DNA from 2 places in the Lacimicrobium alkaliphilum genome. Region 2 is predicted to be linked to the other one. Evidence: riboswitches for the same ligand, from Rfam matches in the RefSeq annotation. Region 2 holds a riboswitch; the other holds the start of a gene.
What was found. A riboswitch is a leader RNA that binds a small molecule or an ion and turns the genes downstream of it on or off. The one in region 2 is predicted to bind thiamine pyrophosphate.

Region 1: it holds a riboswitch for thiamine pyrophosphate, as region 2 does, so the genes downstream of both, thiC (phosphomethylpyrimidine synthase ThiC) here and AT746_RS06095 (TonB-dependent receptor) in region 2, are expected to answer to the same signal.

The regions. Positions count from the first base shown of each region.
Region 1 is NZ_CP013650.1:3,264,571-3,281,009, forward strand. Features, by position in the region: gene AT746_RS14795 (Dabb family protein) at 1-198, shown strand, start outside; gene asnB (asparagine synthase (glutamine-hydrolyzing)) at 448-2,457, opposite strand; gene AT746_RS14805 (aspartate/ornithine carbamoyltransferase family protein) at 2,615-3,688, opposite strand; gene AT746_RS14810 (sodium:solute symporter family transporter) at 3,791-5,221, opposite strand; gene AT746_RS14815 (hypothetical protein) at 5,214-5,642, opposite strand; gene AT746_RS14820 (Zn-dependent hydrolase) at 5,762-7,036, shown strand; TPP riboswitch at 7,080-7,195, shown strand; gene thiC (phosphomethylpyrimidine synthase ThiC) at 7,288-9,222, shown strand; gene thiE (thiamine phosphate synthase) at 9,224-10,711, shown strand; gene AT746_RS14835 (HesA/MoeB/ThiF family protein) at 10,701-11,456, shown strand; gene thiS (sulfur carrier protein ThiS) at 11,447-11,647, shown strand; gene AT746_RS14845 (thiazole synthase) at 11,650-12,414, shown strand; gene thiH (2-iminoacetate synthase ThiH) at 12,411-13,523, shown strand; gene AT746_RS14855 (ABC transporter ATP-binding protein) at 13,662-14,387, shown strand; gene AT746_RS14860 (ABC transporter permease) at 14,394-16,439, shown strand, end outside.
Region 2 is NZ_CP013650.1:1,335,124-1,351,562, reverse strand. Features, by position in the region: gene argS (arginine--tRNA ligase) at 1-197, opposite strand, end outside; gene prfC (peptide chain release factor 3) at 345-1,931, opposite strand; gene rimI (ribosomal protein S18-alanine N-acetyltransferase) at 2,117-2,584, opposite strand; gene AT746_RS06125 (hypothetical protein) at 2,557-3,063, opposite strand; tRNA gene AT746_RS06115 (tRNA-Trp) at 3,473-3,549, opposite strand; gene AT746_RS06110 (phosphotransferase) at 3,676-4,434, opposite strand; gene pnuC (nicotinamide riboside transporter PnuC) at 4,442-5,068, opposite strand; gene AT746_RS06100 (hypothetical protein) at 5,065-5,340, opposite strand; gene AT746_RS06095 (TonB-dependent receptor) at 5,350-7,422, opposite strand; TPP riboswitch at 7,489-7,604, opposite strand; gene AT746_RS06090 (DUF502 domain-containing protein) at 7,733-8,323, opposite strand; gene AT746_RS06085 (serine hydrolase domain-containing protein) at 8,464-10,320, opposite strand; gene AT746_RS06080 (winged helix-turn-helix domain-containing protein) at 10,495-12,555, shown strand; tRNA gene AT746_RS06075 (tRNA-Arg) at 13,142-13,218, opposite strand; gene AT746_RS06070 (MBL fold metallo-hydrolase) at 13,328-14,194, opposite strand; gene AT746_RS06065 (sulfite exporter TauE/SafE family protein) at 14,289-15,041, shown strand; gene AT746_RS06060 (rhodanese-like domain-containing protein) at 15,038-15,427, shown strand; gene AT746_RS06055 (efflux RND transporter permease subunit) at 15,548-16,439, shown strand, end outside.

The DNA.
Region 1 (16,439 bases), 1.9 Mb from region 2:
GGTTTACAGATTGGCGTCCCGGCTTCTACCGAGAAGCGGGAAGTGGTGGATAACAGCTATCAGGTGTCAGAAACCATGTTGTTTGACGACGTAGAGGGACAAAATATCTATCAGGTTCATCCCCTGCATCAGGAATTTGTCGAAAAATACTCCCATCTGTGGGCTAAAGTTGTGGTGTACGACTCCATCGCCCTTTAATCCCCCTGTCGCTAAAAAAGAGCGCGGTGAGGCGTACAAAAAAGCGCTTAAAAGACTCGATATTAAATAACGTCTTTTATGCTGCAAGAGCTAAAAGCATATCATCTCGCAGAGGCGCTAAGGCGCAGAGAAAGATGCGTGTGGTATTCTTTTGTGTCTTTCGTGATTGAATGCTTTTTACCACCACACAAAAAACACGAACAGGCCGATAACCCTGAGGGCGATCGGCCTGTATGCATAAATAGAGACCTAAACTACCCAGCCTAATTCCTGGGCCTTATCATGGGCCAGCTGCGGAATGTCCTGCTCGATAAAGTGATGATGTAGCAGCATCACGCCAAGTACATGGTTAAGTACGGCGTCAATCTGCACCTTATCGGCCAGGTCGGTATCACGGCTTTCCTGTTTTTGCATCAGAGTCTGCACATAATCGGCATCGATAAAGCCGGCCTTTTCCAGCTTCTCTTTGGAGGCATAGCGTTCAAACAGACCTTTGAGTTTCTGCCATTTTTTATCGTCGGTATGGGCCGGGGGCGCCATAAAGGCGAATTTCTGGCGTTCATACAGTACCGTAGGCAACAGTCCTTTCATGGCTTCGCGCAGTACGTACTTTTCCTTGCTGCCTTTGATACGCATCTCAGGTGGGATAGTGGCGGCAAACTCAGCCAGATGGTGATCCAGAAACGGCGGTCTGGCTTCCATGGAATTGGCCATATCCACCCTGTCACCGCCCCAGGTAAGAATTTGCCCCTCAAGCATGGTTTTGATCCACACGTACTGGGCCTTATCCAGAGGATGGCGATCAGTCAGAAAATCTTCATCCAGTCTGTCGGCAATGGCCGCACCGGGCTCATAATCGGCCAGTTCTTCCCGGATCTCCGGCGTGAGAAGATTGCGGGCCAGATCGGAGCAACCCAGCCAGGGTTGCAGACAACTGGGGGTAAAGCCCACTTTGGCATTAATTTTCTCAGACACATATTCGTCTTTAGGTAACATCGCTCCCTGGAACAGTTTGTTCGATTCGGCCAGAGTCTGCTGCCATTCTGCCGCCTGCTCGGCGTTCAGCCCTTCCATACCATGCAGGAACATGTCTTTGCGAAAGGCCGGATAACCGGCAAAGAGCTCATCGGAGCCCTCACCGGTGAGCACCACTTTATAGTCATTGTGGGTCACATGCTGGCTCATCATCAGCTTGGCCACGGCCAGGGTGTTGTAGATAGTGCGTTCGGTATGCCAGATAGTGCGCGAGAAATTATCGTACAGCAGCTCGGCATTGAGCTTGAGAATATCCTGCTCAGCGCCTGTAGCCCGTGCCATTTCAGTGGCGATGCTGGCCTCATCATATTCATCGTTATCGAAGCTGATGGTAAAAGCACGGATCGGATCCTGTGCTGCTGCTGAAGCCAGACCGAGAATCGAGCACGAATCGATACCACCAGAGAGATAACAGCCCACCGGCACATCAGCAGTTAATCGCAGTTGCACTGCTTCTAATAACTGATCGCGCACCCCTTTAATATAGTAATCATCGTCCATCCGCGGCCGCTGTTCGGGAGTCGGAAAGTCCATATCCCAGTATTTGGTCTCTTCGATATTAAACTTGCCACCCTTGCGGGTAATTTTCAGCATATAGCCGGGTTCCACCTGATGTACACCTTTGAAGGCTGTGGTGCCCGGCACCATTACCTGGATCAGCTGATGAAACAGGCCATGACTGTCAAATTCTGCCGTTACTTCAGGGTGGGCCAGTACGGTTTTTACCTCAGAGCCGAACACAATATGATTGTCGGTTTGGGTCCAGTACAAAGGCTTGATACCGAATCTGTCTCTTACCAGATACAGCGCATCCTGCTGTTCATCATACAAAGAAAAGGCAAACTCACCGCGCAGGTGTTTGAGGGTCTCGTCCATACCCTCCCGCAAATAAAGGTGTGGAACAATCTCTGAATCACTCTTGGTTTCGAAATACTCGCCCTGAGCGGTGAGTTCCCCGCGCAGACGCTGGTAATCATAGAATTCGCCATTGTGAGCGAAAATCACCCGGCCACCATGAAGAAAAAAGGGCTGGCGGCCCCGGCTTTCATTCAAATCAATAATCGACAATCGGGCGTGGCTCATGCCTACCCCAACCTCTTTGGGATTGCAGTAACCATAATTATCCGGCCCTCTGTGGTGCATAATAGCCGCCATGTTGACCAGAATTTGTGAATCTATTTCGCGCTCAGGGGTGTTGGCAAAAATGCCAGCTATTCCGCACATAAATACTCCTGTTGTTAATGCACCACAGAGACACAGAGATTGTTATCCGGGGAAGCGAGGTAAACCTGCACATCGGAAATCGCTCGCTGGCAACGCACCAATAGTCCTTTTAAACGATTCACCTTTCTCTGTGTCCTCTGTGACTCTGTGGTAAAAATCAAATAACGTCCAGCACCCGCTCGGCCCGCTGTACCAGACAGGTCAACAGAGCCATTCTCAAAAATACCGCCCCTCTGGCCTGCGAGAAATACCAGTTGTGGCTGGTGCCATCGAGGCTGGTGCATAACTCCTCCCCCCGTGCCAGAGGGTGCAAAACAATGGCGTGTTCCTTCAGAGGCGACTTGGCATCGATATGAAAGACCTTACCGTATTCCTTAAAGGAATTACCCTCCCAGGAAATCGCGTTGATATAAACCACATCTGCCTTGGGTAGTACGCTGTCCAGATCGTCAGCGGTGTGAATTTTCAACCCGGCTTCTTCCAGTTGCTCCAGTTGCCCCGGCGCAAACATCTCTTCACGGTCACAATCATTGACAATTGTCACTGTTGTAAAAACTTCGGGAAAATCACAAAGCAGTTTGAGCAGACTGCGTACCGTACGCATTTTCGAAGGCAAACCCACCAGACACACATGCAAAGGCTCGCCAGGTTCATTGGTAACCAGATCCGGGCGCCACTTAAAGATAGTATAGAGATCGGCCAGCGCCTGGGTCGGATGCTCATCAATGCCGTTACCGGCGTTGATAATAGGAATGCGCAAAGCATTCATCATTTCCCGTACCGAGCCCTCCTGAGAATCACGCAACACCACGCAATCGCCATAATTATTGAACATCTCGGCGACATCACCGAGAGATTCACCTTTGGCAATACCTGTGGTGGAGCGATCGGTGATCGACATAATATCGCCGCCAAGACGATGCCAGGCGCTCTCAAAGGACAAACGAGTACGGGTACTGGGCTCGTAAAAGGCTGAGATCAGAATCTGCCCGTTTAACGAGGTACTGAACCGGCCCGGATTCGCCTCGTACTTTGCCGCCAGCCGGAACAACTGCAGCAGCGTGGCGCGATCAAACTGATCCGAGGAAAAAATATGTTGATCGGAGAGTTTGGCCAGATGATCGCCATCTTCTTCGATGGCGCGCAGCAACTTCTTGGGATGAGCATCACCGCGCACATCCGGACGTGTTCGTTCAAACTGGACTACCTGTTCGATTTTGGGATCTACCATAAAGACTTATCCTTCAGATCGCGCTTATACAGCAGCAATAAAATAATCGGAGCCAGCGCAGCGCCTGCGCATGCTACCAGCACCAGTAACGTTAATAAGGTTTCACTCAGGTACATTGTCAGGCTCCTTAAAGGTCTGCCAGTCAAACTTGCCGGGGGCAAACAACAAACCCATGAGACACACCGCCAGCGACATCAGACAGGCGCTGATAGCGGCAACATAAAAACCAATAACAAAGTAAAGCACCAGACCGGTAATTGTGCCTAATGCCATGGCGGCAGTGGCAAATCTGCCGGTCAGCCCCTGATGATATAAACCAAATACAATGGGCCAGATGGCTGATGCCACAAAGGCGCCGGTAAAATTCAGTAAAGCTCCTAACGTGGCCACTTTAGGCAGGCATAACAGCCAGGTGAGTACGCCTAAACCAATCACCACACGCTTACTGGCTTTTAGCAAAGTATCGCTGTCGGCCTTGGGATTGATCAGCCGCTTGTAACCGTCCTGAGTAATCAGGTCCGAGGTAGCGGCCAGCAAGGAGTCCATGCTCGACGCCAGGGCGGAAAACACCACCACAAATACAAATACCGCGCCGATACTACCCAGCAGCTTGGCCGCCACCAGCGGTCCCACCATATCGGCACTGGGCGGAAGTATGCCCAGCGAGATTGCCGCCAACGCAATAAAACCTGTGACGATGGGAATAGGCAGCCACAGCAGCCCGCCTAACAGAAAAGCCCTTTTACCCACGCCGGTCTTGAAGGCAAAGGCCCGCGACCACCATACGTTAGAGTGGAAAATCTCACCGATACCAAAAAAGATGTTGTTAAATAAAAACATGATCGCAGCGGGAAAAGCGACATTGAGCAGTTCCGGCTGGAAATCGCTGACGCTTTGATGGATCTCACCAATACCCACGGTATCGATACAGACCCAGGCGATGATCACCACCCCGGTCAGGATCAGAATAGACTGCACAAAGTCGGTAGCAATAACCGCCTTGAGCCCCCCGAGCAAGGTATACAACACACAGATGATCAGGATTGCCGACATGCCGGTGTGATAGCTCAGGTCACTCAGGGATGACAGCAATATTCCGCCTGCCATCCCCAGGCTCACCAGCCAGCCCATGGCATAAAACACCGAGATGATCATAAACATGGCCCAGGCGCTCTTACCGTAGCGGGTACGAATAAAATCACCACTGGTAAAACCGTGGGGCATCAGGGATTTAATACGTTGAGCCATGGGTGCGAAGAGCATCAGGCCAAAGGCCGCCATGCTGTACCCAATCATGCCCCAGATACCAAACTGATAGGCCAGTTGCGGGGCCACTAAGGTGGTATTACTGGTGATCCAGGTGGCCATGGCGGTAGCAGTTGCAAAAGCGAAGCCGACATTGCGCCCGGCCAGGGCGTAATCATCGATACTGCGGTTATCCCGGCCTAAATACCAGCCAAAGGCCACCCACAGGATACCGAAACCAACCAGTATGGCCAACGCCAGGCCCCAGTCTAACTGTGCTTCAAGCATATTCCGCCTCCTTGCGATTAAACTTAAGCAACAGAATCACCAACAGTGAAAATGCCGCCAGCCCAACAGCAAACAACACCAGGGCCTGCGTCAGAGATCGATGTCGGACCTCAACTTCGGCAATCAGTTGTGGGGCACTCTCACCGCTGCTGTCGGTAACCCTGGCCTGATAGTGACCATCGGCGAAACCGGACAACGTGGCCTGCTGCTGACCGCTGATATCAAAACGCTGCGCAGAACTGAAATCGGCACTCTGGTCGCCTTCACTCAACTGCACCACTTCCAGGCCGTCATACTTGTTCTGAAGATTATTTAATTCCAGTACAAAGTATCCTTCCCGGGACTCGATCTGTTGCACAGCCGAAACCGGCAACACCATCATACTTACTAACACTAAAGCCAGCTTCAGGATCCTGCCCATGCTGTGCTCCTCTGTGATCAGTGTATTAACATGCTAACATTGTTAATACACTATACCCAAGTGACGCCGGGCGACAACCTCAGTGCTGATGCCCGCCCAAATCTTGCACAGGAGGCACTATGCAACAGGACTTATCTGTACAGCTGAGCAGACTTCAAAATGATCTGCTGGAACTTTCCCATATCGGCTATGACCCCGAGAGCAAAGGTGTATTCCGGCTTGGTTTTAATGAAGCCGACATGGAAGGGCGACGCTGGCTGATTAAAAAGTTTGAGGACGAAGGATTCAGTGCGCATATGGACCAGGCCGGCAATATTATTGGCAAGATGAATGCCGGACAAACCGGGCCGGTAGTGGCCATGGGATCGCATATTGATTCGGTACCTGCCGGTGGCATGTTTGACGGTACGCTGGGCGTGCTGGCGGGGCTTGAATGCATGCGGGTTATCCGGGATGCGGGTCTGGAATGTGAGTATCCCCTCGAAGTCTATGCCTTCGCCGAAGAAGAGGGGCGCTTTGGTGGCATGATGGGGGTGCAGGCGATTGTCGGGGAGCTCAATCCTCACTGGCTGGAAAATGCCCATGACGCCACTCATGTGTTTCTCAAAGATGAAATGCAGCGGGCCGGGCTGGAAGCCTTCAGAGCACTGGATGCCAGGGTGGATCCCAAACATTTTCACGCTTTTCTGGAACTGCACATTGAGCAGGGCCCGGTGCTGGAACGGATCAAGAAGCCCATCGGTGTAGTGGAAGCTATTTCCGGCGTGTATAAATGGCTGGTACGGCTGATCGGTGAGGCCAACCATGCCGGTACCGCCCCTATGGATATGCGCAGTGATGCCTTTATGGGGCTCGCGGATTTTGCCCATGAGATTCCCCGTATTATCGACGAGGATGGGTCAGACAAGAGCCGCCTGACAGTCGGTCGGGTGGAGCTTAAGCCCGGTTATGCGCATACGGTACCGGGTGAAGCAGAGTTTACCCTGGTGGGCCGGGATACGGATCCGCAGGTTATGCGAAATCTGGCTGATTCCTGCCGTCGTGTTCTGTCTGCCATCGCCCGCAAACATAATCTGATGTTTGAATTTGAACAGATGAGCTGGCTCGAACCCCAGGCCATGTCTGACAAAGTGATCAAGAGCTTCTGCAAACAAGCCGAGAAAATGGGCCTGGATTATGAGGTGATGCCCAGTGGTGCCGGCCATGATGCCCAGTATATGGCCAAGATTACCCCAACCGGGATGATTTTTGTGCCCAGCGTTGCCGGTATCAGTCACTCCCCCGATGAATGGACCCACTGGCAGGATGTGGAAACCGGCTCCAATCTGTTACTGCAAACGGCGCTGGAATATGCCAAACCCAAAGCCGGTGCGAAGAAAAAGTCTGCCGCATAACTGCCATTGCATTCGGGAGAAATATCCGCTTATACTGATAGACAACATCTTGTCGGAGTGCCCCTGGTGATTTAACCAGCAGGGGCTGAGACCGCAAACGCGGGATCCGTTGAACCTGATCAGGCTAATACCTGCGAAGGAAACAAGAGCGCATCGGCCCTTTGCTAATGGCAGTTCTGCACATGGCGTGGCCGTTGTTCTTGCTGACACTCCTGACAAGCTTCTCAAACCATTAATCAGGCGAGAATGCTATGTCAAACAGACGCGAAAACCGCAGCCAGGCGGAAAACTTCCTGCACCATCTGCAGGGGATGGCTTATCCCAGTTCCAAACGTATTTATCTCAAAGGCAGCCGCGACGATATTCGTGTGGCCATGCGCGAGATCCAGCTTAGCGATACCCTGACCGGCAGCCAGTCAGCACCGGCGTATCAGCCCAACGAACCCATTCCTGTGTACGACACCTCAGGCCCTTATGGTGACCCCGATGCCGAACTGGATGTACGCCGCGGCCTTAACGCTGTGCGTCACAACTGGATCCTTGAACGTGATGATACCCAATTGCAGGAGGGCACCCTGTCCCGCTATACCCGTAATCTGATGGCTGAACAGGAGCCATCATCGGAGCAGGCGCTACAACTGCAACGCCGGCCCAGATGCGCAAAGCAAGGCAAAACCGTAACCCAGTTACATTACGCCCGCCAGGGTATTATCACACCGGAAATGGAATATATTGCCCTGCGCGAAAATATGGGTCGCCAGCGTATCCGTGATCAGCAACTGACTCAGCAGCATCCTGGCCAGGGCTTTGGCGCCAAACTGCCAGAGTCCATTAGTGCTGAATTTGTACGCGCTGAAGTGTCCGCAGGCAGGGCCATTATTCCCGCCAATATCAACCATCCGGAAGCCGAGCCGATGATTATCGGGCGTAATTTCCTGGTCAAAGTGAACGCCAATATCGGTAATTCGTCCTTAACCTCTTCGATTGAGGAAGAGGTAGAAAAGCTGGTCTGGGCCACACGCTGGGGCGCCGATACGGTGATGGACTTGTCCACCGGGCGGCATATTCATGCAACCCGGGAATGGATCCTGCGTAACAGTCCGGTGCCTATTGGTACGGTGCCCATCTACCAGGCGCTGGAAAAGGTTAACGGCGATGCCACCAAACTTAACTGGGAACTGTTCCGCGACACACTGATCGAACAGGCAGAACAAGGGGTGGATTATTTCACCATTCATGCCGGCGTGCTGCTGCGTTATGTGCCCATGACCGCCAGTCGCCTCACCGGTATTGTCTCGCGGGGTGGTTCGATTATGGCCAAGTGGTGCCTGGCCCACCATAAGGAAAGCTTTTTATATCAACACTTTGACGAAATCTGTCAGATCTGTGCGGCGTACGATGTCAGCCTGTCTCTGGGTGATGGTCTGCGCCCCGGCTCGGTGGCCGATGCAAATGACGAAGCCCAGTTCAGTGAACTGCGCACATTGGGAGAGCTGACTAAGATTGCCTGGCAACAGGATGTACAGGTAATGATAGAAGGACCGGGGCATGTGCCCATGCATTTGATCGAAGCCAATATGCAGGAGCAACTGAAGCATTGTCACGAAGCCCCTTTCTATACCCTGGGGCCACTGACCACGGATATTGCACCGGGCTATGATCATTTCACTTCCGGCATCGGTGCGGCGATGATTGGCTGGTTTGGTTGCGCCATGCTTTGCTACGTCACCCCCAAAGAACATCTGGGCCTGCCCAACAAAGAAGACGTCAAACAGGGCCTGATTACCTATAAGATCGCCGCCCATGCCGCCGACCTGGCTAAAGGCCACCCCGGCGCGCAGATCCGCGACAATGCCATGTCCAAAGCCAGATTTGAATTCCGCTGGGAAGATCAGTTCAATCTGGCACTGGATCCACAAACGGCAAGAGATTATCACGACGAATCCCTGCCGCAGGAGTCCGGTAAAGTCGCCCATTTCTGTTCCATGTGCGGACCCAAGTTCTGCTCCATGAAGATATCCCGGGAGGTCCGGGACATCGCCCGGCAACAGTCTGTGGAGGTAAAGATGGTGGGCATGGACGGCCAGCCCGAGACAGTAGAATCCGGCATGAAAAAGATGGCCGAAACCTTTCGCCGGCAGGGAAGTGAGCTTTATCACGCGCCCGGTGACTGTGGAGAGGCCTGAAATGCCCAAACCCATAATCTGGTGCGTTGGCGGCTCCGACAGTGGAGGCGGTGCAGGTATTCAGGCCGATCTGCATACCGTTCAGGGCCTTGGCGGTCACGCCTGTACCCTGCTCAGTGCCATCACCGCACAAAACTCCCGTTGTGTTGAGCGTATTCAGGCTGTGCCTGTGGATATGCTCAGCAGTCAGCTGGACAGCCTGGCGGCTGATATGCTGCCAAAGGCCATTAAGATAGGCATGCTTGCCGATGTCAGCCAGGTGAATTTACTGGGGGAGTTTATTGGCTGGCTCAGGCAGCAACAATCCGGGCCTTTTGTAGTTTGGGATCCAGTTATACGGGCCAGCAGTGGCGCATGGCTCAGCGAAATCAGCCCTGACCACTGTAAGCCACTTTTACAACAAGTGGATCTGATCACCCCCAATGCCGCTGAACTGACATGGCTGACCGGCATTGCCCCCAACGACAAGCCCAGTCTGCAGCAGGCAGCCCGGGCGCTGCTGAATAAGGGGGTAAAGGCGGTACTGGTTAAAGGCGGGCATCTGCACTGGCAACAACAGGACTGCACGGATTACTACTTCAGCAAGGATCGTTGCTGGCAGCTGACAAGCACCAGAATCACTACGCCCCACGGCCACGGCACGGGTTGCGTGTATGCCAGTGCCATTGCCACCGCCATGGCGCTGGATTATCCACTTGACGATGCCGCCTGTATCGCCCGGGCGTATATTAATCAGGGTCTGAAATCAGCCACTGGCTTGGGCAGTGGCCCCGGCCCTGTTGCTCATCTGGGCTGGCCACAAAAGCTGGCCGACTTTGCTGTGTTCCAGCCGGACCACAAGTCTGCGCCCTCAATATGTGGATTCCCTGCCCTGAAAATACGCTCACTGGGGCTCTACCCTGTGGTAGACAGCCTGGACTGGGTCAGAAAACTGCTGCAATGGGGCGTCACCACACTGCAATTGCGCCTGAAACGCACACCGGATCAGCAGCTCGAAGCAGAGATCAGCCAGGCAATCGACCTTGCCAACTGCTATAAAGCCAGACTCTTTATCAACGATCACTGGCAGCTTGCGATTAAATACCGGGCCTTTGGCGTGCACCTGGGCCAGGAAGATCTTGAGGATGCCGATCTTAAGGTCATTCAGCAGGCCGGATTGGCCCTGGGCATATCCACCCATGGTTATGCCGAACTGCTCAGGGTCATACAGCTGGCCCCTTCCTATATCGCTTTGGGGCATATTTTCGCGACCAATACCAAACAGATGCCCTCCAAACCTCAGGGACTGGAGCGTCTTAAAGCCTACCAGGCATTACAGCAAGACATTCCAACCGTTGCCATTGGTGGTATTTCGGCATCAAAAGTGGATAAGGTGCTGGCCTGTGGTGTTGACGGTATCGCCATGGTCAGCGCCATTACCGCTGCCGGAAATCCGCAACAGAGGGTCAGACAATTGCTGGCAAAGGTGGAGTGCCATTATGCTCAGTGATCAGGAGGTGATGCATTACAGTCGCCAGATCCTGTTACCGGAACTCGAAGAAAGCGGCCAGCTCAGGCTCAAACAGGCCTCTGTGCTAATCATAGGTCTCGGCGGACTCGGCTGCGCGGCAGCCCAATACCTGGCCGGTGCCGGTATCGGCAAGCTGACTCTGGCCGATGGCGATCGCCTGACGCCGAGCAATCTGCCCCGCCAGTCGCTGTATTCACTGCAACATAGTGGCCAGTTAAAAGCGGAGCTGGCAGCGCAGCGGTTGCAGGCACAAAACCCCCATATCAGTATCACAGCGCTAGCAGAATATCTGCATACAGAGCAATTGCCCGAACAGGTCGGTGAAGCCGATCTGGTGCTCGATTGCAGTGACAATATGACCAGTCGCCAGGCTATTAATGCCACCTGCTACGCCCTTGGCAAACCTCTGATGATTGGCGCAGCCATGGGATTTTCGGGCCAGTTTCTGGCCCTGCATCCGGCCCGGAAGCATGGTTGCTATCGTTGTTTATACGAGCCCGAACAGGCGCCACCAAAAGGATGTCAGCATGCCGGGGTAATGGGCCCGGTAGTGGCGATGATGGGGCTGTTGCAGGCACTGGAAAGCATCAAATACCTGGCAGGCGCAGGCACGGTGCCCTGGGGGAAGCTACATCTGTTCGATGGCCTCAGCCACAACTGGCAACAATATGCCCTGCCCCCCGCCCCTCAATGCCCGATATGTGGAGACAAACAATGCAACTGACTATCAATGATCAAACCATAGAGCTGAGTGCTCCTGTAAGCTTAGCGGCACTTATCCGCCAACATTGCCCGGATAACAATGGGATCGCAGCAGCGGTAAACCAGCAGGTGGTGAATAAGAGTCTGTGGGAGAAAACCGAACTACAGGCCAATGACCGCATCAGTCTTTTCACTGTGGTGGCGGGGGGATAATCATGCTGCACATCGCCGAACGGAAATTTGCATCCCGGCTGTTAACAGGTACCGGCAAATTCAGCCGCGCCGAAACCATGCTCTATGCCCTTGATGCCAGCGGCACACAACTTGTGACCCTGGCCTTAAAACGACTGGATCTGCAACAGGGACGTGATGAGATTCTCAGGCCCCTGCGCAGTCTGGGGGTGGACTTACTGCCGAATACCTCAGGCGCCAGAACCGCAGAGGAAGCCATTTTCGCCGCCAGACTGGCCCGCGAGGCACTGGGTACAAACTGGCTGAAACTGGAGATCCATCCGGATCAGCGCTATCTGCTGCCCGACCCGCTGGAAACCCTTAAAGCCGCACAACAGCTGGTAAAAGAAGGCTTTGTGGTACTGCCCTATTGTGGTGCCGATCCTGTGCTCTGCCTGCAGTTGCAGGAAGCCGGCTGCGCCGCGGTGATGCCTCTGGGAGCCCCCATAGGCTCTAATCAGGGCCTGCAAAGTAAAGCCTTTTTGCAGATCATCGTGGAGCAGAGCCAGGTGCCGGTGATAGTTGATGCCGGTATCGGCGCGCCGAGTCAGGCCGCTGAAGCCCTGGAAATGGGCGTAGACGGAGTGCTCATTAACACCGCCATCGCCTGCGCCACGGATCCGGTCAGTATGGCCAGGGCGTTTAAACTGGCGGTAGAGGCAGGACGTATGGCTTTCGAAGCGGGCACCGCCGAACCCGGGCAGGCTCAGGCATCCAGTCCCCTTACGACCTTTACGGAGGCACTGTGAGCTTTTTACCTGAATTTGAAAAGCTTGACCGGGAAGAGGTACGCATGCGCCTGTATAGTTGTAATGCAGACGATGTAGAGCGGGTGCTTAACAAAAAACGTCCCGGGCCTGAAGATTTTATGGCGCTGTTGTCACCGGCCGCAGAACCCTATCTGGAGGAGTTGGCGCAGCGTGCTTATACCCTGACCCGACAGCGGTTCGGCCACACCATGCAGTTCTTCGTGCCATTATATCTGTCTAACCTGTGCGCCAATGACTGCAGCTACTGTGGATTCTCCATGAGCAATAAACTCAGGCGCAAAACCCTTACCCCGGATGAGATAGAGCAGGAATGTCTGGCCATCAAAGCCAGGGGTTTTGATTCTGTGCTGTTGGTAACCGGTGAACATGAATCCCGGGTAGGCCTCGATTACTTCTGCAACGCCTTGCCCCTGATCAAGCGTCATTTCAGTTATCTGGCGATGGAAGTGCAGCCCTTAAGCGAACAGGATTATCGCCGGTTGCGCTCACTGGGGCTGGATGCGGTGCTGGTGTATCAGGAAACCTACAATAAAACCAGCTATGCCCGGCACCACTTAAAAGGCAAGAAAACCGACTTTAACTGGCGACTGCAAACCCCTGACAGACTCGGAAAGGCCGGTATCGACAAGATAGGTCTGGGCGCACTGATCGGTCTGGATGACTGGCGTATTGACAGTTTTTTCACCGCCTGCCACCTGCGTTATCTGCAAAAAGCCTACTGGCGAAGCCGCTATTCGCTGTCATTCCCACGTCTGCGCCCCTGCGCCGGTGGTCTGAGTGACATCAGGCCGATGTCGGATAAGCAACTGGTGCAATTGATCTGTGCCTGGAGGATTTTCGACAGCGAGCTGGAATTGAGCTTATCCACCCGTGAATCGCCCTTTCTGCGGGACCATTTACTGCCATTAGGTATCACCAGTATCAGCGCCGGCTCCAGCACCCAGCCGGGAGGTTACGCCAGCGAGAACCCGTCGCTGGAACAGTTTGCCACCGATGATAAAAGATGCGCCGCGACCATGGCAGAGGTGGTCAGAGCCAAAGGCCTGCAACCTGTATGGACAGACTGGCACCCTGGCTTTTGCCGGTAGCGGCGTTAATGTCATAGTCTGTAACAAAGAGGATTATAGCCCCTGGAGAGTCGTCGTTTCGGTAGCCAGGTCCTGTTGGTGACCACAATATACAGGTAATGATATGCTGAGAAGACTCTCTGACCGGGAAAGCCTTGCATGAGTGCACCTCTGGATAAAAATTTACCCGCTTTTCGCACCGACTCACTGAGCAAAGTCTATGGAGAGGGTCCGTCAACGGTGCATGCCTTAAGGGGGGTCAACCTGGAAATTACAGCGGGAAAGCTCGCTGTATTATTAGGTCCGTCGGGCAGCGGAAAATCAACCTTACTCAATATTCTCGGCGGTCTCGATCATCCGTCATCAGGCGAGGTATGGTTTTTTAATCAGAACCTGACTCAAATGGACGATTCCGAACTGACGCAATACCGGAGGCAACATGTCGGTTTCGTGTTTCAGTTTTATAATCTGATGCCCAACCTCACCGCCCGGGAAAACGTTGAGCTGGTCACAGAAATCGCAGATAACCCAATGGAGGCAGAAGAGGCTCTGGCACTGGTCGGGCTGAATCAGAGACTGGATCATTTTCCTGCTCAGCTTTCCGGCGGCGAACAGCAACGTGTCGCCATCGCCCGTGCAGTAGCCAAAAATCCCATGCTGTTATTTTGCGATGAGCCAACAGGTGCGCTCGACAGCGTCACAGGACGTGCGGTGCTGCGTGTACTGCAAGACGTTAATCGCCAACTCGGTACAACGGTCATGATTGTTACCCATGCGGCAGCCACAGCGGCCATGGCAGATCTGGTTTTACACTTTGCAGATGGTAATATTCACAAAGTGGCTCACAATAAAGAGGTCCAGGATGCCGACACCATCGAATGGTAACCAAGCATGTCGGTACTGAATCAAAAAGTTGGCCGCGACCTGTGGCAAGTCAAAGGCCAGGCCATCGCTATCGCCCTGGTGATTGCAGTGGGTGTGATGATGCTGGTGATGATGGAGGGTTTAGTCAGCTCTCTTGCCGACACCAAGCAGGACTATTATCAGCGCTACCGTCTGGCCGATGTCTTTGCACCATTAAAAAGGGCGCCCGGACAGGTGCTCAGACGCATCGCCAACCTGCCTCAGGTGGCAAGTGTTGAAGCACGCATAAACGGTTCAGCACTGGTTGATTTACCCGCCATCGATGTTCCCATTCATGCCCGAACCCTGTCCTTACCATCATTTAACGAACCCAGGCTCAATGCTATTTATCTGGTAAAAGGCCGCCAATTGTCCTCATCGCATAAGGATGAAGTATTGTTGCTGGAAGGCTTTGCCCTGGCCCATGGTCTTGCACCCGGTGATACGCTTTCAGCCACCATACAAGGGGTAAAACGACGCCTGAAAGTGGTCGGTCTGGCTCAGGCGCCGGAGTTTTTGTATACCACCGCCCCGGGAGAACTGGTACCCGATGATGGCCGTTTTGCGGTACTTTGGATGAATCACAAAGCCCTTGAGGCGGCGTATGATATGGAAGGGGCATTCAATGAGGTACTCATCAGCCTGGTCCCCGGCGCCCGTAAAGAAGCCCTTATTCACCGATTGGATCAATTACTGGAGCCCTTTGGCGGACTGGGTGCTTACGATCTGGACGAGCATATATCAAACCGGTTTATAACAGAGGAAATTGCTGGTCTGAAACTATCCAGCCGTATTGTTCCGCCGATATTTTTAGCAGTAGCAGCATTTTTGCTCTACATCGTTGTTGCAAGAATGGTACAGGCACAACGTCCACAAATAGGCTTACTCAAAGCCTTTGGTTATTCCGATGTGGCGGTGGCGATACATTATCTCAAGTTTGTCATGATCATTGCCATTAGTGGTGCTGTGGTGGGGTGCCTCTGGGGAGTCATGGCCGGACGCTCGCTTAGCGGCTTCTATCAGCAATATTACAAGTTTCCCTTTTTGGTATTCAGTATCGAATTCAGCAGCCTGGTTAAAGGGATAAGCGTCAGCGCCCTGACTGCGGTCAGCGGCAGCGTATTGGTGATGAGGCGTATATTAAATCTGGCACCGGCAATCGCAATGAGTCCGCCAGCCCCACCTGATTATAGTAAGAGCCTGAGCTTTGGATCACGGCTGCGAGCCTGGCTTGACCAGCCTACCCGCATGGTGTTGCGCTCAGCACTCCGCCAGCCGCTGCGGCTTGCTATGTCGGTCACGGGGATCGCGCTGGGCATGGCATTGTCTGTTGCCATGTTAAATGTTATGAGCGCCTTTAACAGCACTCTGGATTTAAGCTTTAGTCATATAAACCGCAGTGATGTTATGGTCAGTTTTATCGAACCTCTTGCAGACAACACTCTTTTTTCATTGCAACGTATTGACGGGATATTAACGGTTGAGGGGTTCCGAGAGGTACCGGTTCATTTTCGTCATGGCCGCTCAACGTATCGCGGCAGCATCACTGCTTTAGATTCTGCGCCGCAGCTGTATCGGGCGCTGGATAAGTTAAAGCAACCTATCTATATTCCTGCGCGGGGCATTGTGCTCTCCCGCTCGCTGGCACAGGAGCTCAACGTCAGTCCAGGTGACGAGATTCAGATTGATATTCGCGAGGGAAACCGAGCTGTTCTGAATGTTCCCGTAGTGGCACTGGCTGATACGCTGCTGGGTTCACCTGCATTTATGCAACTGGATAATCTGAACCGTCTTATGCAACAACCCCGTCGCGTGTCAGGGGCTTACCTGAAGATCGACTCAGCCCATAGCAACGCGCTTTACAAACAACTCAAAGCAATGCCTGTCGTCGCCGGAGTCAGTCTGAGTAAAGATAGTCGGGCTGCTTTTGCCAGGGTCATGGACAGTGGCGCCGGGGCCATGCGTTTTGTGATGATAAGCATCGCGGCGGTGATCACCTTTGGGATTATTTACAACAGTGCTCGTATCGCTTTT
Region 2 (16,439 bases):
ACCGCAGCTAAGATTTGCTCGGCGATATCCCTTGGCTTTTGTTTCAGTGTCTTGGCCAGCGCCATAGCTCCATTAAACTGGTAGTCACCAAACTCGGGGCGGGTGCTGCGGGTCAAAGGCAGGTTAGTATCTTTGGGCGCATCAATCTTACCCAGCGCCTGCTTAAATCTGTCCAGTAATAGCTGTTGTATATTCATCGTTAAGTTCAACTTTTTTCGGCCGTTGTAGGTCGGAATTTATTCCGACAACCTTGGTAATGCCTGCCATTGCTGTCGGGCTTAAGCCCGACAATTCTGGCGTCATCCGCATTTGTGTCGGGATAAATCCCGACCTACAGTTAAATGCTAATGTTCGCGGGTTTGCACAAACTTAATATCAGGGTGGCGTTCCTGAGCCAGTGACAGGTTCACCATGGTGGGGGCAATATAAGTAAGATTGTCGCCACCATCCAGCGCCAGATTAACCTCGGCTTTGCGCTTAAACTCATCGAGCTTTTTGGCATCGTCACAGTATACCCAGCGGGCTGTGCTGACATTTACCGGCTCATAGATGGCTTCGACCTTGTATTCAGCCTTCAGCCTGGCCACCACCACATCAAACTGCAACACCCCCACGGCGCCAACGATCAGGTCATTATTCTGTAGCGGCCTGAACACCTGTACCGCACCTTCCTCGGCGAGCTGGATCAGACCTTTAAGCAATTGCTTTTGCTTAAGCGGATCGCGCAGACGAATTCGTTTAAACAGCTCCGGGGCAAAGTTAGGGATGCCGGTAAATTTAAGCGTTTCCCCTTCACTGAAGGTATCACCAATCTGGATCGAACCATGATTATGCAGACCAATAATATCGCCGGCGTAGGCTTTATCCAGCGCCTCACGATCGCCAGCCATAAAGGTCAGGGCATCGGAAATACGCACATCCTTGCCAATACGACTTTGAAACAACTTCATGCCCTTTTCAAAGGTGCCGGAAACCACGCGACAAAAAGCGATACGGTCGCGGTGTTTGGGATCCATATTGGCCTGGATCTTAAATACAAAGCCGCTGAACTTTTCTTCTTCGACGCTGACTTCACGCTGCTCAGCCTGACGGTTAAGAGGGCGCGGCGCCCAATCCACCAACCCGTCGAGCATATGATCCACACCAAAGTTACCCAGTGCGGTACCGAAAAACACCGGCGTCAGTTCACCGCGCAGAAACTCCTGCTGGTCAAATTCATGTGACGCACCCTGCACCAGCTCCAGCACTTCACGCAATTCCTGAGCATAACTGCCAATGGCGTCATCCAGCTCCGGGTTATCCAGCCCTTTGATATTGCGACTGTCCTGAATGGTATGCCCCTGGCCGGTCTGATACAAAATGGTTTCATCCCGCAGCAGGTGGTATACGCCCTTGAACTCCTTACCCATGCCGATGGGCCAGGTAATAGGGGCGCACTTTATTTTCAGTACATCTTCCACTTCATCAAGCAAATCCACAGGGTCGCGGGTATCGCGATCGAGTTTGTTCATAAAAGTGATAATGGGTGTATCACGCAAACGGGTGACTTCCATCAGCTTGATGGTACGGGCCTCGACACCTTTGGCTGAGTCGATCACCATCAGGCAGGAGTCCACGGCCGTCAGCGTACGATAGGTATCTTCAGAGAAATCTTCGTGGCCCGGGGTATCAAGCAGGTTAACCAGGTGGTCATGATAAGGAAACTGCATCACCGAGGTGGTCACGGAGATCCCCCGCTCTTTTTCCATTTCCATCCAGTCTGACTTGGCGTGCTGACCGGATTTTTTACCCTTTACCGTACCGGCCTTTTGCAGGGCTTTACCGAACAACAGGACTTTCTCTGTAATAGTGGTTTTACCGGCATCCGGGTGAGAGATGATCGCAAAGGTTCTGCGCTTATTAAGTTGTTCAAGATAGCTTTTACTGGCCACGTTACTCTCTGTTGTTATTGCTGTGCCAGATCTACTGGCAGGGGTCACTTGAATATCACTATATGGGCGCGGATTGTACCCAAATTGATGGCAGAAGTCGCCCTGAAATCAAGCACAAAGGGTATCGACAAGATGAAAATACACAGTAAATCAATCAGCCAATGATTTCAGTCTTTGCGAACCGCTCAGTCCGCCAGCAAGCGCCTCATAATCAGCGCATCTTCACGGCCTTCGGCGCAGGGGTAGTAATTTTTGCGCGTTTCAATTAGCTCAAAGCCGGTTTTCTGATAAAGATGGATCGCCCCCTGATTGGATACCCTGACTTCGAGCCAGATTTCTTCCATGGCCTTTGCCCGGCACTGGGCAAAAAAGTGTTCCAGCAAAAGATAGGATAATCCCTGCCCCCGGGCCGAAGGGGCCAGGCCGATATCCATCAGCGTAGCTTCCTTAAGCACCTGCAGGCCCACGTAAAAACCCAGTAACTGCTCATCACCTTTCAGCTGCCAGGCAAAGTATGGAGGGGTCAGACAGCTGGCAAAGGTGCCCCTCGACCAGGGGTGAGAATGACAGGCGCATTGCAAACGAAAAACGGCGTCATAATTGTCAGCATTGATAGGGCTGAAAATTAAAGGTGCTGCTGCAACAGTTGCCATAATTGCTTTTTAAGCTCCGGTGTATTGCTGAGGGTCTGTGGTGTGGGAGCGCTGAGTACCTTGCCATCAAAACTGAAGTTATCAGAGACCTGCCAGTTTAACGCTGCCCCATGTTGTTGCGACCTCAGCGCCAGCTGAATATCCTGAAACATCGGATGCTGACTATCCACCTGCTGCACAGGCTGTTGCTGTGGCTGGTTATATTCATGTTGCTCAGTCACTGGCGGAGCATCAGGCTGAGAATCTGCAATCTCCTGCTCTGTCAAAGTTCCAGCTTCAACTAAGCGGGTGTCGGGGATGTTTTCAGCCTCCGCAGCCGTAAACTGCCGGGCAGCAATAGTTTCAACACCGGTATCTGCATCTGTAGCGAGCAATGCCAGCCGTTGTGGCGCGCGCAAATGCCACTGAACAATACCCAGTTCAGTGAGAATAGCTTGTTGATAGGGACTTAAGGCTTTCATCGCTGATGAGTTTATCATGAAGTGCTGTGGGGTCGAATAGTATCCCCGGACATCGCCAAAAAATGTTCCCGACATTTCCGGCATACCGTCCTTCCCTGAGCATCGCCGGGGAAATGTTCCCTACAACCCGGGCATACCGTCCATCCCTGGACATCGCCGAAAAAACGTTCCTGACATTTCCGGCATACCGTCCTTCCCTGGACATAAAAAAACCTGCAACTATGGCAGGCTTCTTAAATGCTGGCAGGGGTGGAGGGATTTCCTCAGGCACGTCCCTGTGCCTGACCGCAAGCGGCGCTGACGCGGTACACTTTGTTCCCGACAAAGATGTCGAACCCATGGGGCTTCTCGCCCTCCACACTTCCAATGCCTTTCTCTTTTTCAGGGCATAAAAAAACCAGCCACTTTGGCTGGTTTCTGAGATTTGTGGCAGGGGTGGAGGGACTCGAACCCCCAACCATCGGTTTTGGAGACCGCTGTTCTACCAATTGGAACTACACCCCTGCAATGGAGGCAGAATTATACCCATGCAAGGCTAAAGGTAAAGGAAATTTCCCCTCAGCCCTGACTGAGTGAATAAATAATACGCAACAACACCAGAGAACAAAAAAACCGGCAACAAAAAGCAGATTATCGAGAGTGCTCTGCAGCCCGATACCATAGCTCGCTGGTAAGCTCAGCCAGTGGCAGCAGAGCCTGAGCCTGGTGCCACAGCGCCAGAGTATCCTGCCTGGTGGCTTCCCCGTAGCGCTCTACCAGCATACGGGCCTGCTGATCATCAAGCTGATTCACCAGAATGGCACAGGCCAGATCAAACTCAGCCACCGAACGGGCCTGATATTCCCAATCCAGCACCAGGCCCTGCGGCTGAATACACAGATGGGCAAAGGCCAGATCGTGATGACAAAAGGTGATTTTAGGTAGTTGCTGCCAGTATTGCTGGTATTCCGCCACCTTGTTATACAGCACCCCACTTTCGATTCCGGCTAGTTGCAGGTAGTGGTGCCAGTCTGATACCAGATCCAGCTCCGGGCAATCGATATTCTGTTGGTGAATGCGCGCCATACGTCCGGCCAGAATCAGCACTTTCTCCTCAACGGAAACCTCGATATCTTCCAGCGTCCTCACCTCCTGCCAGGTTTCGAGCATAAAGCTGCACTGCTCTGACAGATAACAGGGTTCGGAGGCCAGGCCAGCCGCAGCCAGCTGTTTTTGCATGGAAAAAAGTGCCTGGCGGTTCAGCCGGGTTGGGGTGTTGTCGGCAAAACATTTTAAAAAGTAGCGCTGCTGCCCTGCCTGCAATGCATAGCTGCGGTTAATCGCACCGGATGGTAATGGCTGCAGCTGAAAATCTGCGCCGATAAAATCCAGCCCACGCAGTTCAGCCACAACAGATTCAGGCAGCATAAGGGCTCGGCGACTGATTCAGATAACTGCCGCGCCATTTGATATAACCGTACACAGCAAAACCAAAGTAGCCTGTAAACAATAATGCCGTCAGCAGCAAACCGGATTGCCAGTAGAGCCATGCCGCCAGCATATTAATCACGATCCAGTACAACCAGTTTTCCAGCACTTTCTGGGTGACCAGGTAGGTAGTAAACAGGCTGAATACGGTAACCAACGCATCCACATACAGAAACTGCGCATTAAACCAGGGGCGCAATACGCCGGCCAGCAGAATCGAAATCAGCAACAGTGTCACCAGGGCTACCAGATGATAGAGCCAGGGGCGTGTCTGCACAGCTGTATCTGAATCCTCTTCATGGGCCATGGCACGCCAGTGCCACCAGCCATACACGGCCATACCCAGGTAATACACATTCAGCACGGTCTGCAGTGGTAAGGTGTGTTCCCAGAACAACCAGCTGTAGATACCTGTACTGATCAGCGCACAGGGCCAGCACCAGATATTCTGCCGGGCCGCCAGGTACACATAGGCCAGCGCCAGCACCACAGCCAGTATCTCCCAGCCTGACTGACTGGCCCATTGCTGAGCCAGTAACGCCATCGTGTCGCTCATTCGCCGCTGCCCAAGGCATCGCCATTTAAAAACTTACACACAAAAATGGCCTGGCCAATTTCCTGATGGCTGCGTTGCATCTCTTTAGCCAGTATTTCCATAACCGGCAGATAGTCGCCACTGACTCTGGTGCTGGTCATGCTGGTATCCACTTCCAGTTCCGGATACCGGTTGAGCCGATCAATAAAGGTTTTGATCGGCGCAATATACTTTTCAGCCAGCGGATACAGGGATATTTCTGCTACCAGTTTATTTGCCTGATTGTTTTGCATCATTCTTCCTTAAAATAAATAGTCCAGACTCACACCTAACATACGACCATCGCCGAACTGATAGTAGGGCTTAGGAATTTCATAAAACTCTCGCGGATCGTTGCTAAAGCCGCCAAATCCGCGCACCTGATATTCACGATCTAAGATATTGCGCCCCCATAATGACAGCGTCCAGTCTTGATGAGAATAGGCCAGGCGGCTGTTCACCAGTACCGAGCTGTCAGAGCGTTCATCATGGCCGTCAGAGAAGTAGAAACTGTCTTTGCCATCGGCCTCGATATGCCAGCGCAGGCTGTCAGTAATATTCCAGTCCAGCCCCAGATTAAAGGTATAGCGTGGCGCCTGAGCCTGATCTCTTTCTTCCACATAAGAGCCGTCTGCGCGCTCAAAACCTTTGAATGTTGCCCGTAACCAGCCCAGGTTAGCAAAGACGCTGAGAGATGGAGTCAGTTGCCAGCCGGTTTCCAGTTCAAGACCATAATTGGTACCATTATCCGCGTTATCAATAATATCGATAAAAGTGGCGGAACCATCGTCTCTGTACTGCAGATCATAATCACTGATCTGTGTATCTTTACGCTCCATATAGAACGCCGCCAGACGCACATGGCCCTTATCTGTATTGCCTTTTACGCCGACTTCATAGTTCCAGTTATATTCAGGATCGAATAACCGCTGCTGCTGACTGACCCGCTCATCAGGATTAAAACCACTGGCCTTGTAACCACGATAAATACCGGCATACACCATAGCGCCGCTGGCGACACTATGATCCAGCACCAGTTTGCCGCCGACGATAGTATCTTCAAGGGATTCAGCGAAACCGCCGTTATCCTGATAATCAATATTAAAGCGGTCGACACGCAAACCCACCGTCAGGCGGGTGCTGTGATTAAAATGGGTGCGGGTCTGGGCATACAGGGCCAGATTGTCGGGCTGGTAAGTACTCTGAAAATCCGTTTCTGCATAAGTGTACTGACGCAGTAAGTCTTCATCCACCGACTTGGAATACACGCCCACTACCCAGTCTGTGGTATCGGCAAACAACCGCGAACTGTCATCAGAGATAGCCCGAAGCTCCAGAGATTTGGTGTCACGCTGACGATAATAGGCGTCGAAGGAGCTGTACTCCCAGGGATGAAAACCGACATAGGTCCAGTCTTCATCATAGCCATAATCAATGTCCGAATCGGACAGTGCGCCGATGGCAAGCAGTCGACCCCAGGACAGTTGCCAGTCGGCCTTCAGGCTCAGCGCATGAGATTTCTGGCGGTCAAACCCGGGCTCATCGGAGCGGGTTTTGTCATCATTATCCAGTGAAAACGCATCGTAGCCATTATCAATATCAAAATACTGATAATTTAAATCCAGCGTCAGATCATCCGATGCCTGCCAGGCCAGTTTGATTCTGGATGTCAGCTCGTCGCGATTGCCGGTGTCATCCCGATTCAGATAGATATTTTCAATAAAGCCATCACTTTTATATTGCTGTAGTGCGACCCGGTAGGCCAGCTTGTCACTGAGATCGCCGCCGTGGGCCACGCCCGCCGACCAGGTATTGTGCTCAGCCAGACTCAGACTCAGGCGCGAAGCCTGATCAGCTCCTGCCGGTGTGGTCTGAATCTTAATCGCGCCGGCCAGCGCATTGGCGCCAAATTCGGTGGCCTGAGGGCCTTTTAATACTTCAACCTGCTGCACATCAAACAGAGTGCCGATGGCGGCGATACCGGAAAAATCCACATCATCCACCACCACACCGACTGATGGATTAACGGGTTCAGAAAACTGGCTGCGCTCACCGATACCGCGGATCTGCACATAACGGCCACGGGACGCGCCAGAGGCAAAGTTGACATTGGGGGCCACATTCAGGATCTGTTCAAGATGCTGGGCCTGACGCTCAGTAATTTGCTGCTGACCAATAACTGAAATGCTGGAAGGCACCACCTGCAAATTTTGTGCATTAAAATCAGAGGTAACCAGAATATGTTCAAGGCCATTAGTTTCGTCGCTGCTTGTCTGTGCGTTAGCAGAAAAAGCCAGTGCCACGGCCAGATATAGAGTGTTTTTCGCTGGTGTCATTTTGGGATCTTCTCGTTTTAGTATGAAAAGATCCGGTATTACGGCAGGTCAATGGGAGATGTTTGGGAGCGGTTCCCGAACCATTCCTACGCCGGTATTATCCGGATCAGGTTTAAGGGTTCCCACTACTGCATCTTTCAGCAGATACGGATCTCAGCCTCACGGCACCCCTTGGTTAATGGACTTGTGCATTAAGCGACAAATCTGGCGCGGATTGTAACAAGCCTGCGTACAAGCGCAAGCTGCAAATACTCACCAGACAAGGTATAGCAGATTATTGGTCGCTCGTGTTCAACGACTGAATCGAAAATCAGACCGGGTGTTTTACTGGTTTTGACTGGCTGATATGGGCCGTCAGCACTTGTTGCATGGCGGCCTTCACTGGCATATCCAGCGGCTCGCAGCGGCTGCGGGGTAAATACAACAGATGACCACCCACCTGATAGCTCAGTGGCACATAGACGGCAATCACATCATCCTCTTTGGCAAAATCAATATCCTCATTAGTGACAAAACCAATCATGCGAATATCCTCATGCATCCTTACCAACACCACTTTTTGCAACTCATGCTGATCTGAGCCCGAGAATAAACGCATAATATCCCGGGCACTGCCATACAAGGTTTTCACCAGCGGTATGCGGTTAAGACTGTTTTCCAGCCACTCAAATATCTGCCGCAGCAAATAGGCCTGTACCAATAACCCGAGCAGAAAAATAATCACCAGACCGGATAACACTCCCATCCCGGTGATATACCAGCCATGCGGCAACATATATTCCAGCAAAGGGCTGAGCAAGGATTCCGCCCAGCTGAAAAACCAGTAAAGCGCCCCCAGAGTAATGGCTATGGGAAGCGAAAAGAGTAACCCTTTGGCAAAGGTCTGAGAAATGGACGTCATCTGTGTTCCTGGCAGTGTTAAATTACAACAGCCAATGTAGCACTGGTATGGGCAAAGGGAAAATGGCCGAGCCCTGGGGGGCTCACCCCATTGGGCCTCACATATAAAAAGAAAGGCCCAATTTTATCGGGCCGATGGTATTAACCCCATAGCCTGACACCAATCAGTCCCTGTGATAACAGGTACAGCGCAATAACCAGGTTCAGAAATATCAGCATGCCTGAGTGCCACCTTACCAGTCGTCCCATTTTGTCATTTCTGATCAGATACCAGATACGAACACTCCACAGGGCGGCCAGGAAAAACACTATGCTGGCAAAAAACACTATCAATGACAGTACTGTGGGCTGACCCGCTAACACAAAAGGCGTGGCGCTGCTTTTGATCATCAGCAGGCAAGCCACAACAATAACGAGCGGTATCAGCGTTATCATGGGCCAACTGCGGATACGCAGACTAGCGCTGTTGTTGATTTTCCCCATCCATTTCCGCGGTATCCAGATCAGGGCAAAGGCTAATCCCAAAAGAATACTGACGAGCCATAGCACCAACACGATCCGGGGCAGATAGGCGCCAGGCACACTGACCTTTTTCAGGGTGTGGGGGCCATAGTGTAATACGTCACCGACGACAGGATCCTCAGCCTGTACCAGTACCACTTTGCCTGTTGATTGCTGCTTAAACCCGGTAGTGGCATTGGCAACAAGCTGGCGTTTCGGGCCGGCAAAGGGTATCGACAGCAACGTGTTTTGTTCAGTCACACGTAGCGACCAGGGAATAAGACGCATAAAGGAATCTGTCAGTTCGGCAACAGGACTGATATTGCGATAAAAGCCGCTGAGCCGTTTATCCTCGTCGGTGATCATGCGCTCAGGCTTAACCACAGGCGGATTAGATGATCGGGTGATAAAGTCTGCTAGCAGTTTATGCACTTGCGATACACCAGGCCCGCCGGTATTCGCCGCGATCACATAACCACTATTCAGCGCTGGCTGGTAAACGACCATCGCACTGGCCCCGGGCAGACTGCCTTGGTGGCCATATAATACCTGCCCATTGGCATGATAGAGGTTATTACCTAAAGCCCATGTCAGCTGCAGGCCAGTTGATGTCGCCAGACTTGCCTGTGGTTGCTGGAAGTTATTCAGGGCCTGTTCGGATAATAATGCCGGGCTTTGATCACGTCTGAGCAAAAAGGCCAGAAACTTGCCCATATCAGCCAGACTGCTATTCAATGCACCTGCTGCACGATTATTAAGATGCCAGTAGGGTGTTTCACTGGTGCCCTGATAAAAGGTTGCAGCATGGGTGCGATAATGATCGGTGTAGAAATAATCGCTGTCTTTCATTGAAAGTGGCGTAAAGAACTGTTCCTTAACGAAAGACTCATAGGTCTGACCGGTATATTTTTCGACAATATAGGCAGCCACCAATGGCCCGGTATTATTGTAGGCGCTGCGCGTTCCGGGCGGCCAGCGTGACGTGCGGGAATGGGGATGTATCTCAAGGGCGTGTTTAATACTCACCGGTTTATCACTGACACTGATTTGCTCTGCAAAATGCGGTGCATCCCAGCCTGAAGTATGATTCAGCAAATGCGCTACTGTAAGCGGATGTGTCACTTGCCAGGGATTGTCAAAATATACCTCGGGTACCAGATCTGCCACTTTATCATCCAGATTCAGCACGCCTTGATCCACCAGCTTCAGGACAGACAGACTCACCAGCATCTTGGAAACAGAGCCGAAACGAAACTGCGTATCCTGATTGATGCGGGTACGCTTGTTCAGGTTCGCAAAACCGGAACTGTGAAACCAGAGATTACCGTCAGCTAGCAGCAGGCTCACTGCGATACCCGGTGTTTTTGTGTCTGAGCGGATCTTATCTATCGTCTGCCCGAGATCTTCCAGATTATCTGGTACAGGTTGGCCGGCACAGACCTGGGAAATTAACAGCAGGGACAGCAGTAAGAATAGACTCTGAATAAGTCGGGTCATGGTTTTCCTCGTTGTTTTATGACTCTGTAAACTGGACAAAAACGGAGCCTGTGATGTAATACTGCCAAGCAATATCGCCAAATGCCCCGCACCACAACGGAACCCTTGTGATGCTTTGTGACCGGGGACATCTGCAACTCGGTCACACCAGTTCACAAGTTTCAAGGTATTGATTTGAATAATAAAAATTTAAGAGAAAAAGATGTGGTACTACACATTGGCGATTATATTTTTGACTCCGAACGGGGGACTTTAGTATCCGCAACTGATAATCAGGACCCGAAACCGCGTAAACTGGAGCCTCAGATAAGTGAGTTATTGTTATTTTTTGCCACCCACCCGCAACAGCTGTTAAGTCGCGATGCCATTACGGCGCAACTCTGGCCCGGACGTGTTGTTACTGACGATGCACTGCGCGCCGCGATTAAAAAGTTACGGGAGGCACTAAAGGATAACGCCCGTGATCCCGGCTATATCAAAACCCTGCCGCTAAAAGGCTATATGCTGATTGCGCCGGTATCTTATCAGCCGCCTGCCAGACAAAACCGGCACAGCAAACCTTTCCTTGTATGGGTTGTGTCAGCCCTGATACTGGCGGTGTTAATTAGCAGTCTGTGGCTTGGGAGGCTTATTGGCAGCCCTGCAGAATCAGACCTGAGCATTAGTTATCTTACTGACATGTCCGGCTCAGAAGTCAGTCCCGATTATGATCCGGTACATAACCGGCTGCTATTTTCTCACCGCGCTAATAAAGACGACTACCTGCAACTTTACGTTAAAGATCTCAGCTCAGGAAAAACAGCCAGACTTACCTCTGAGCAGGCCAACTATGCCGGCGGACTCTGGGCCCCTGATGGCAAGACACTGCTTTATACCCGCAGTGATATCCATTCACAAAGTCATTACCTGGCAGGCTATAGCCCTGGAAAAGGCATTGTTCGCACCAGCCCTCTGAGCACTGTTACCAATGATATGTACCTGTTGAGCTGGGCCAGCAATGGGGCGTCCGTCTACCTTAAAGATAAATTCAGCGCCGGCCAGCCACAGGGGATCTGGCAGTTTCACCTGAAAAACAGCAAGCTGGAAAATATCAGCGCGCCGAATGTCTCAGGTCACGGCGATATCTTTGCGAAGGAATCTCACAATGGTGAGCTGCTGGCGATACTGCGTGGCGTCGAACAAGACAAAGGCGAATTGTTGTTACTGCATTTAGCCACGGGGGAGCTGGTGCATACCCATCTGTTACCACAGGTTATGCACAGACTGGTCTGGGGGCCAGATGATAACGTGCTGACTATGTCGAATTTTCAGGGGCAATTGATGCAATATCAGCGTCATGATCAACAACTGCGCAAAATGGCCCACAACCAGTCTTATCTGAACAATATCTTCTACCAATGCGCTGATGACTGCTTCTATATGCGCCAACATAGCGGCAACTATCTGGATCTGGGTGAGCAACCCAATCCTTTCTCTGTCAACCCACTGTTGTCTTCGGACTATTATGAATCCGCTGGTGTGGAGGATTTTCCTGTCTATGGGCCGCAGACTCATCGGCTCTATTTTGTTTCACGCCATCAAGGAACGTTAAGCATAAAATTCTTAGATTCAGACAAGAACACACAACTTGTCGCCGCTTTTCCAGAGGACTCAGATATCAGTGCGCTGACAATCAATCAGCAGGAAACCATGCTGACGGGCCTGGCTGGTAACAGAGTGTTTACGGTTCAAATAAACTCTGGTGACCTCAAATTTATTACCAGCTCCATCGACAAAAATTATCCGCCTTTCTGGACTGTCACAGGAGATGCTTTAATTTATGCCCGGCTGGAGAAAAACAGGCCCGTGTTATACCGATACAGCCTGACTTCTGAGGAGCATGTGCGCGCAGAGACCGGCTACCTGGCTAAAGTCAGTATCGATAAACAGCGCCATATTATGATAGACCTGCAATTCAACGCCTACCTGGTTGAGGTTGATCGTTCCCCTCGCCTGCTCACCCGTTTACCCGCTGTAACCCCTAATCGCTGGCAAATAAACGGAGACTGGCTGTATTACACGGCTCACAAAGAAAATACAGCACTTTTGCACAGAGTTAATATCGTCACAGGTAAAGCCGAACACAAAGAGCTGGCCAAAAACCGCTTTCGGTTAAACTTTGATCTTAACCAGACCAGGCTGACGGTGGTCAAATCCCGGCTGGCTGACAGTGATCTGGTGGAAGTCAGACTATAAGGTGGATAGCCGGTTCAGGGGCGCTTTGGTGGTCGAATGAATTCCATCCTCAGTACCTGCCCCCTACCTGACGCGGGGTTTGCGAAACAATACACCCCAGTATTCGCTTTCGACCCTACACTGGGGGGTTACTCAGGGCGTCCTGCCTTTCGCCCTTGCGGACAGCCAATAAACCGCTGGCGTTAAAGTTTTTTCGTGTGATGAGTAGCAAAGATTAAGGCGCTGGGTTCCCGCTAAAAACATGCGGGAACGACCTTTGGTCATGCCCGAGTGTCGTTATCGGGCATCCAGTGACCTTTGCTAATGGTAAATTTACCGCAGAGGACGTAGAGATGTTGCCCCTCTCTCCTCTGCGATCTCCGCGACTCTGCGGTGAGAATGTCTTTTTGTTCGTACTTTTACTCCGAGCTTAATCTGCAGGAGGATTATTCCGGGCTTCCTGCCCTACGCCCCTTCGGGGCCAGCCTTCGGCTGTTCCATTTTGTTCCTGACAAAATGGTCGAACCTGAGGAGGTTCTCACCCCACTGGGCCGCGCATAAACGAAAAAAGCCCCGATAAACTACATCGGGGCTTTTTTCGTTTATATGGCGGACGCAGGAGGATTCGAACCTCCGACCGCTCGGTTCGTAGCCGAGTACTCTATCCAGCTGAGCTATGCGTCCTGAAACTTTTTAACTTTAGCAGCTGACTGCCAAAGCGAGGGCGCATTTTACTGAACTGATTAATTTAATCAAGCACTGCGCAAGACAAAGCATCAATTTGTCCGTTGCCTTAACAGCCCAGCAGGTTTACCGGTACTTTCAGATAGTGGACACCATTATTTTCCGCCGGCGGCAGTTCGCCGGCGCGGATATTGACCTGAATACTGGGAATAATCAGCCTTGGCATACCCAGGGTTTTATCTCGTTTATTGCGTTTTTGCACAAACTCCTCAACAGTCGTATCTTTATTAATATGAATATTATTGGCCTTGTGCTCGGCCACTGTAGCTACATAACGCAGCGATCTTCCCTCGGGCTGATAGTCGTGGCAGACATAAATCCTGGTGTCATCATCCAGCGCATAGAGCTTTTGTACGGATTCAAATAGCAGTTCGGCACTACCACCGGGGAAATCACAGCGTGCAGTGCCAGCGTCGGGCATAAACAGGCTGTCGCCCACAAAGGCATTGCCGCCAATCAGATAGGTCAGACTGTCATTGGTATGGCCCGGTGTGGTAATCACACGGCCATGAAAACGCCCTACTGTAAAAGTATCGCCCTCGGCAAAAAGATGGTCGAAATCACGCCCCTGTACGTCCTGCTTATCACCAAGGTTAAACAGGCGCTGAAAGTTCTCTTGTACTTTTGTAATGCCACTGCCGATGGCAATTTTACCGCCCAGCTGTGCGCGGATATGCTGAGCCGCGGTGAGATGATCAGCATGAGCATGGGTTTCCAGAATCCACTTTAAAGACAGCTCATTGTCTTTCACCGCCTGAATCAACTGGTCTGCAAATTCAGTATTGGTGTGCCCGGCGGCGTAATCAAAATCCAGCGCCGGGTCGATAATCGCCGCTTCTCTGGCCTGTTCATCGAAAACCAGATAGGACAAGGTTGAGGTATCCTGATGAAAAAAAGCCTGTACCTGTAATGACATCTGTTGCTCCTCATTAACTGAACGCCTTGTAATTTAGCAAAATGCGAATTACCATACAACCAATAGTTATAAGTTATTCATTTTTGGAGATTTGGTGACACTGGTCTTACTTGCAGCATCCAGTATAGGTCTTAGTCTTGGTATTTTTGGCTCCGGCGGCGCCGTGCTGGCACTGCCGGTACTGGTGTATCTGGCAGGTCATGAACCCAAACTGGCGATTACCGGCGCACTGTTTATTGTGGCGGCCATCAGCACCCTCTCATTACTGCTCAGTCACAGCAAACGTCTGGTTGACTGGCAACTGGCTTTACGCCTTGGCATCACCGGTATGCTCGGTGCCTATATGGGGGCCTGGCTTGGCAGCCTGGTTTCTGGTCTAGTGCAATTGACAGCATTTGCGTTACTGATGCTGATGGCAAGCCGCTTTATGTACAGTGGTAAAGTCCGTCTGGATGATAAACAAACCAGTCTGCCCTTAATGCTCGGTGTAGGCACCGCGGTGGGCATGCTCACGGGTTTTACCGGCGTTGGCGGGGGATTTTTATTGGTGCCCGCTATACTCAGGTTTACCGCACTGGATTTTTTTCGCGCCAGAGCCACCAGTTTAGTGCTGATCAATATCAGCGCCTGGACTGGCTTTGCAAAAAATGCCTGGCTATTACCAGACACCAGCCAACTGGACTGGACATTACTACTGATCATTGCTGCCATGGGCATAGTCGGCAGCCTGCTGGGGCAGCGCTGGTCAGTTAACTGGCCTCAGCACAGGTTACGAAAAGGCTTTGCACTATTGCTGGTGATATTGGCCGCATTTATTCTGTTTCAGACTTTAGGAGATTACTTATGATTAAAACCGCACCACAGTTGGTGGCTGAAGCCAAAGCCGGGATCAAGGAAGTGCCCATCAGCGAACTGGAACAACAGCTTGCTCATCAGATTGTGATCATCGATGTGCGCGAACCGCAGGAGTATGCGCAAGGTTTTGTTCCGGGCGCGGTTAACCTGCCCCGCGGCATTCTGGAAACCAGTCTCACCGAACTGCCTCAGGTTAAAGGCGCGGAGTCGCCATTGGAAGAACTGGCCCAGCGCGAGCTTTACCTCTATTGTCGAAGCGGCGCTCGCAGTGCTCTGGCCACCGAATCATTAATGAGAATGGGCTTTGATAAAGTCTACTCGGTAGACGGCGGCTTTGAAGCCTGGAAGAAAGCGGATCTTCGGATTGAGACCCCTTAACACTATCTGAAAAGGCTGCCGTGTAATTTAGAGAAATCTGAATTAATCATTGACAGCCTGTTTTTTTGAACTATATTTCGCTTATTTCTAAATTAGTAATTACTGTATTTGAGGGTGGTTATGGCTGACAAACTCATCGAACTGGTCACGGCGAAACGCAAGCTGGTGTACTGGGGCTTATTGATTCTGACCCTGGTTTTTGTCGCCCAGTTGCCGGGCATCCAGATCGATACCGATCCGGAGAATATGCTGCCGCAGGACAATTCCCAGCGAGAATTTCATAATCAGACCAAAACCCGTTTTTCCATGCACGATATGGTGGTGGTGGGTGTGGTTAATCCTGACGGCATTTACAATCCGCAAACCCTGGGCCATCTGGTCAGCCTGACGGAATTCGCCACAGGTATTGAGGGTGTGGTGCAGGCCGATCTGATGTCACTAGCCAATGTGGACAATATAGACCAGAAAGAGCCTGGCACTATCCGCTTTGAGTGGATGATGAAAACCGCCCCACAAACCGATGAACAAGCCAGCGCAATCCGCGACAAGGCCGAGCGTCTGCCGCTTTTATACAACACACTGGTATCTGGTGATGGCCAGGCCGCGGCACTCTATGTGCCCATCATCGATAAAAACCAAAGCTATGCCATTGCTCAGCAACTGCGCAGTAAAATCAGTGAATTAGACAGCCAGGACGAGTGGCATATTACCGGTTTGCCCGTGGCCGAAGACCGTTTCGGGTATGAGATGTTTGTACAGATGGGGATCAGTGCGCCGCTGGCGGGACTGACTATCTTTATTCTGCTGTGGGTGTTTTTCCGCAATATCCCCTTTATTGTCGCGCCTATGATCGTCGCCATGGCAACGGTGTTGATCACTATGGGTCTGCTGATCGGCATAGGCTTTACCGTGCATATTATGTCATCGATGATCGCTATTTTCCTGATGCCCATCGCGGTGGTCGACTCGGTACATATTCTGTCGGAATTTGCCGATCGTTATAAGCCCGGTG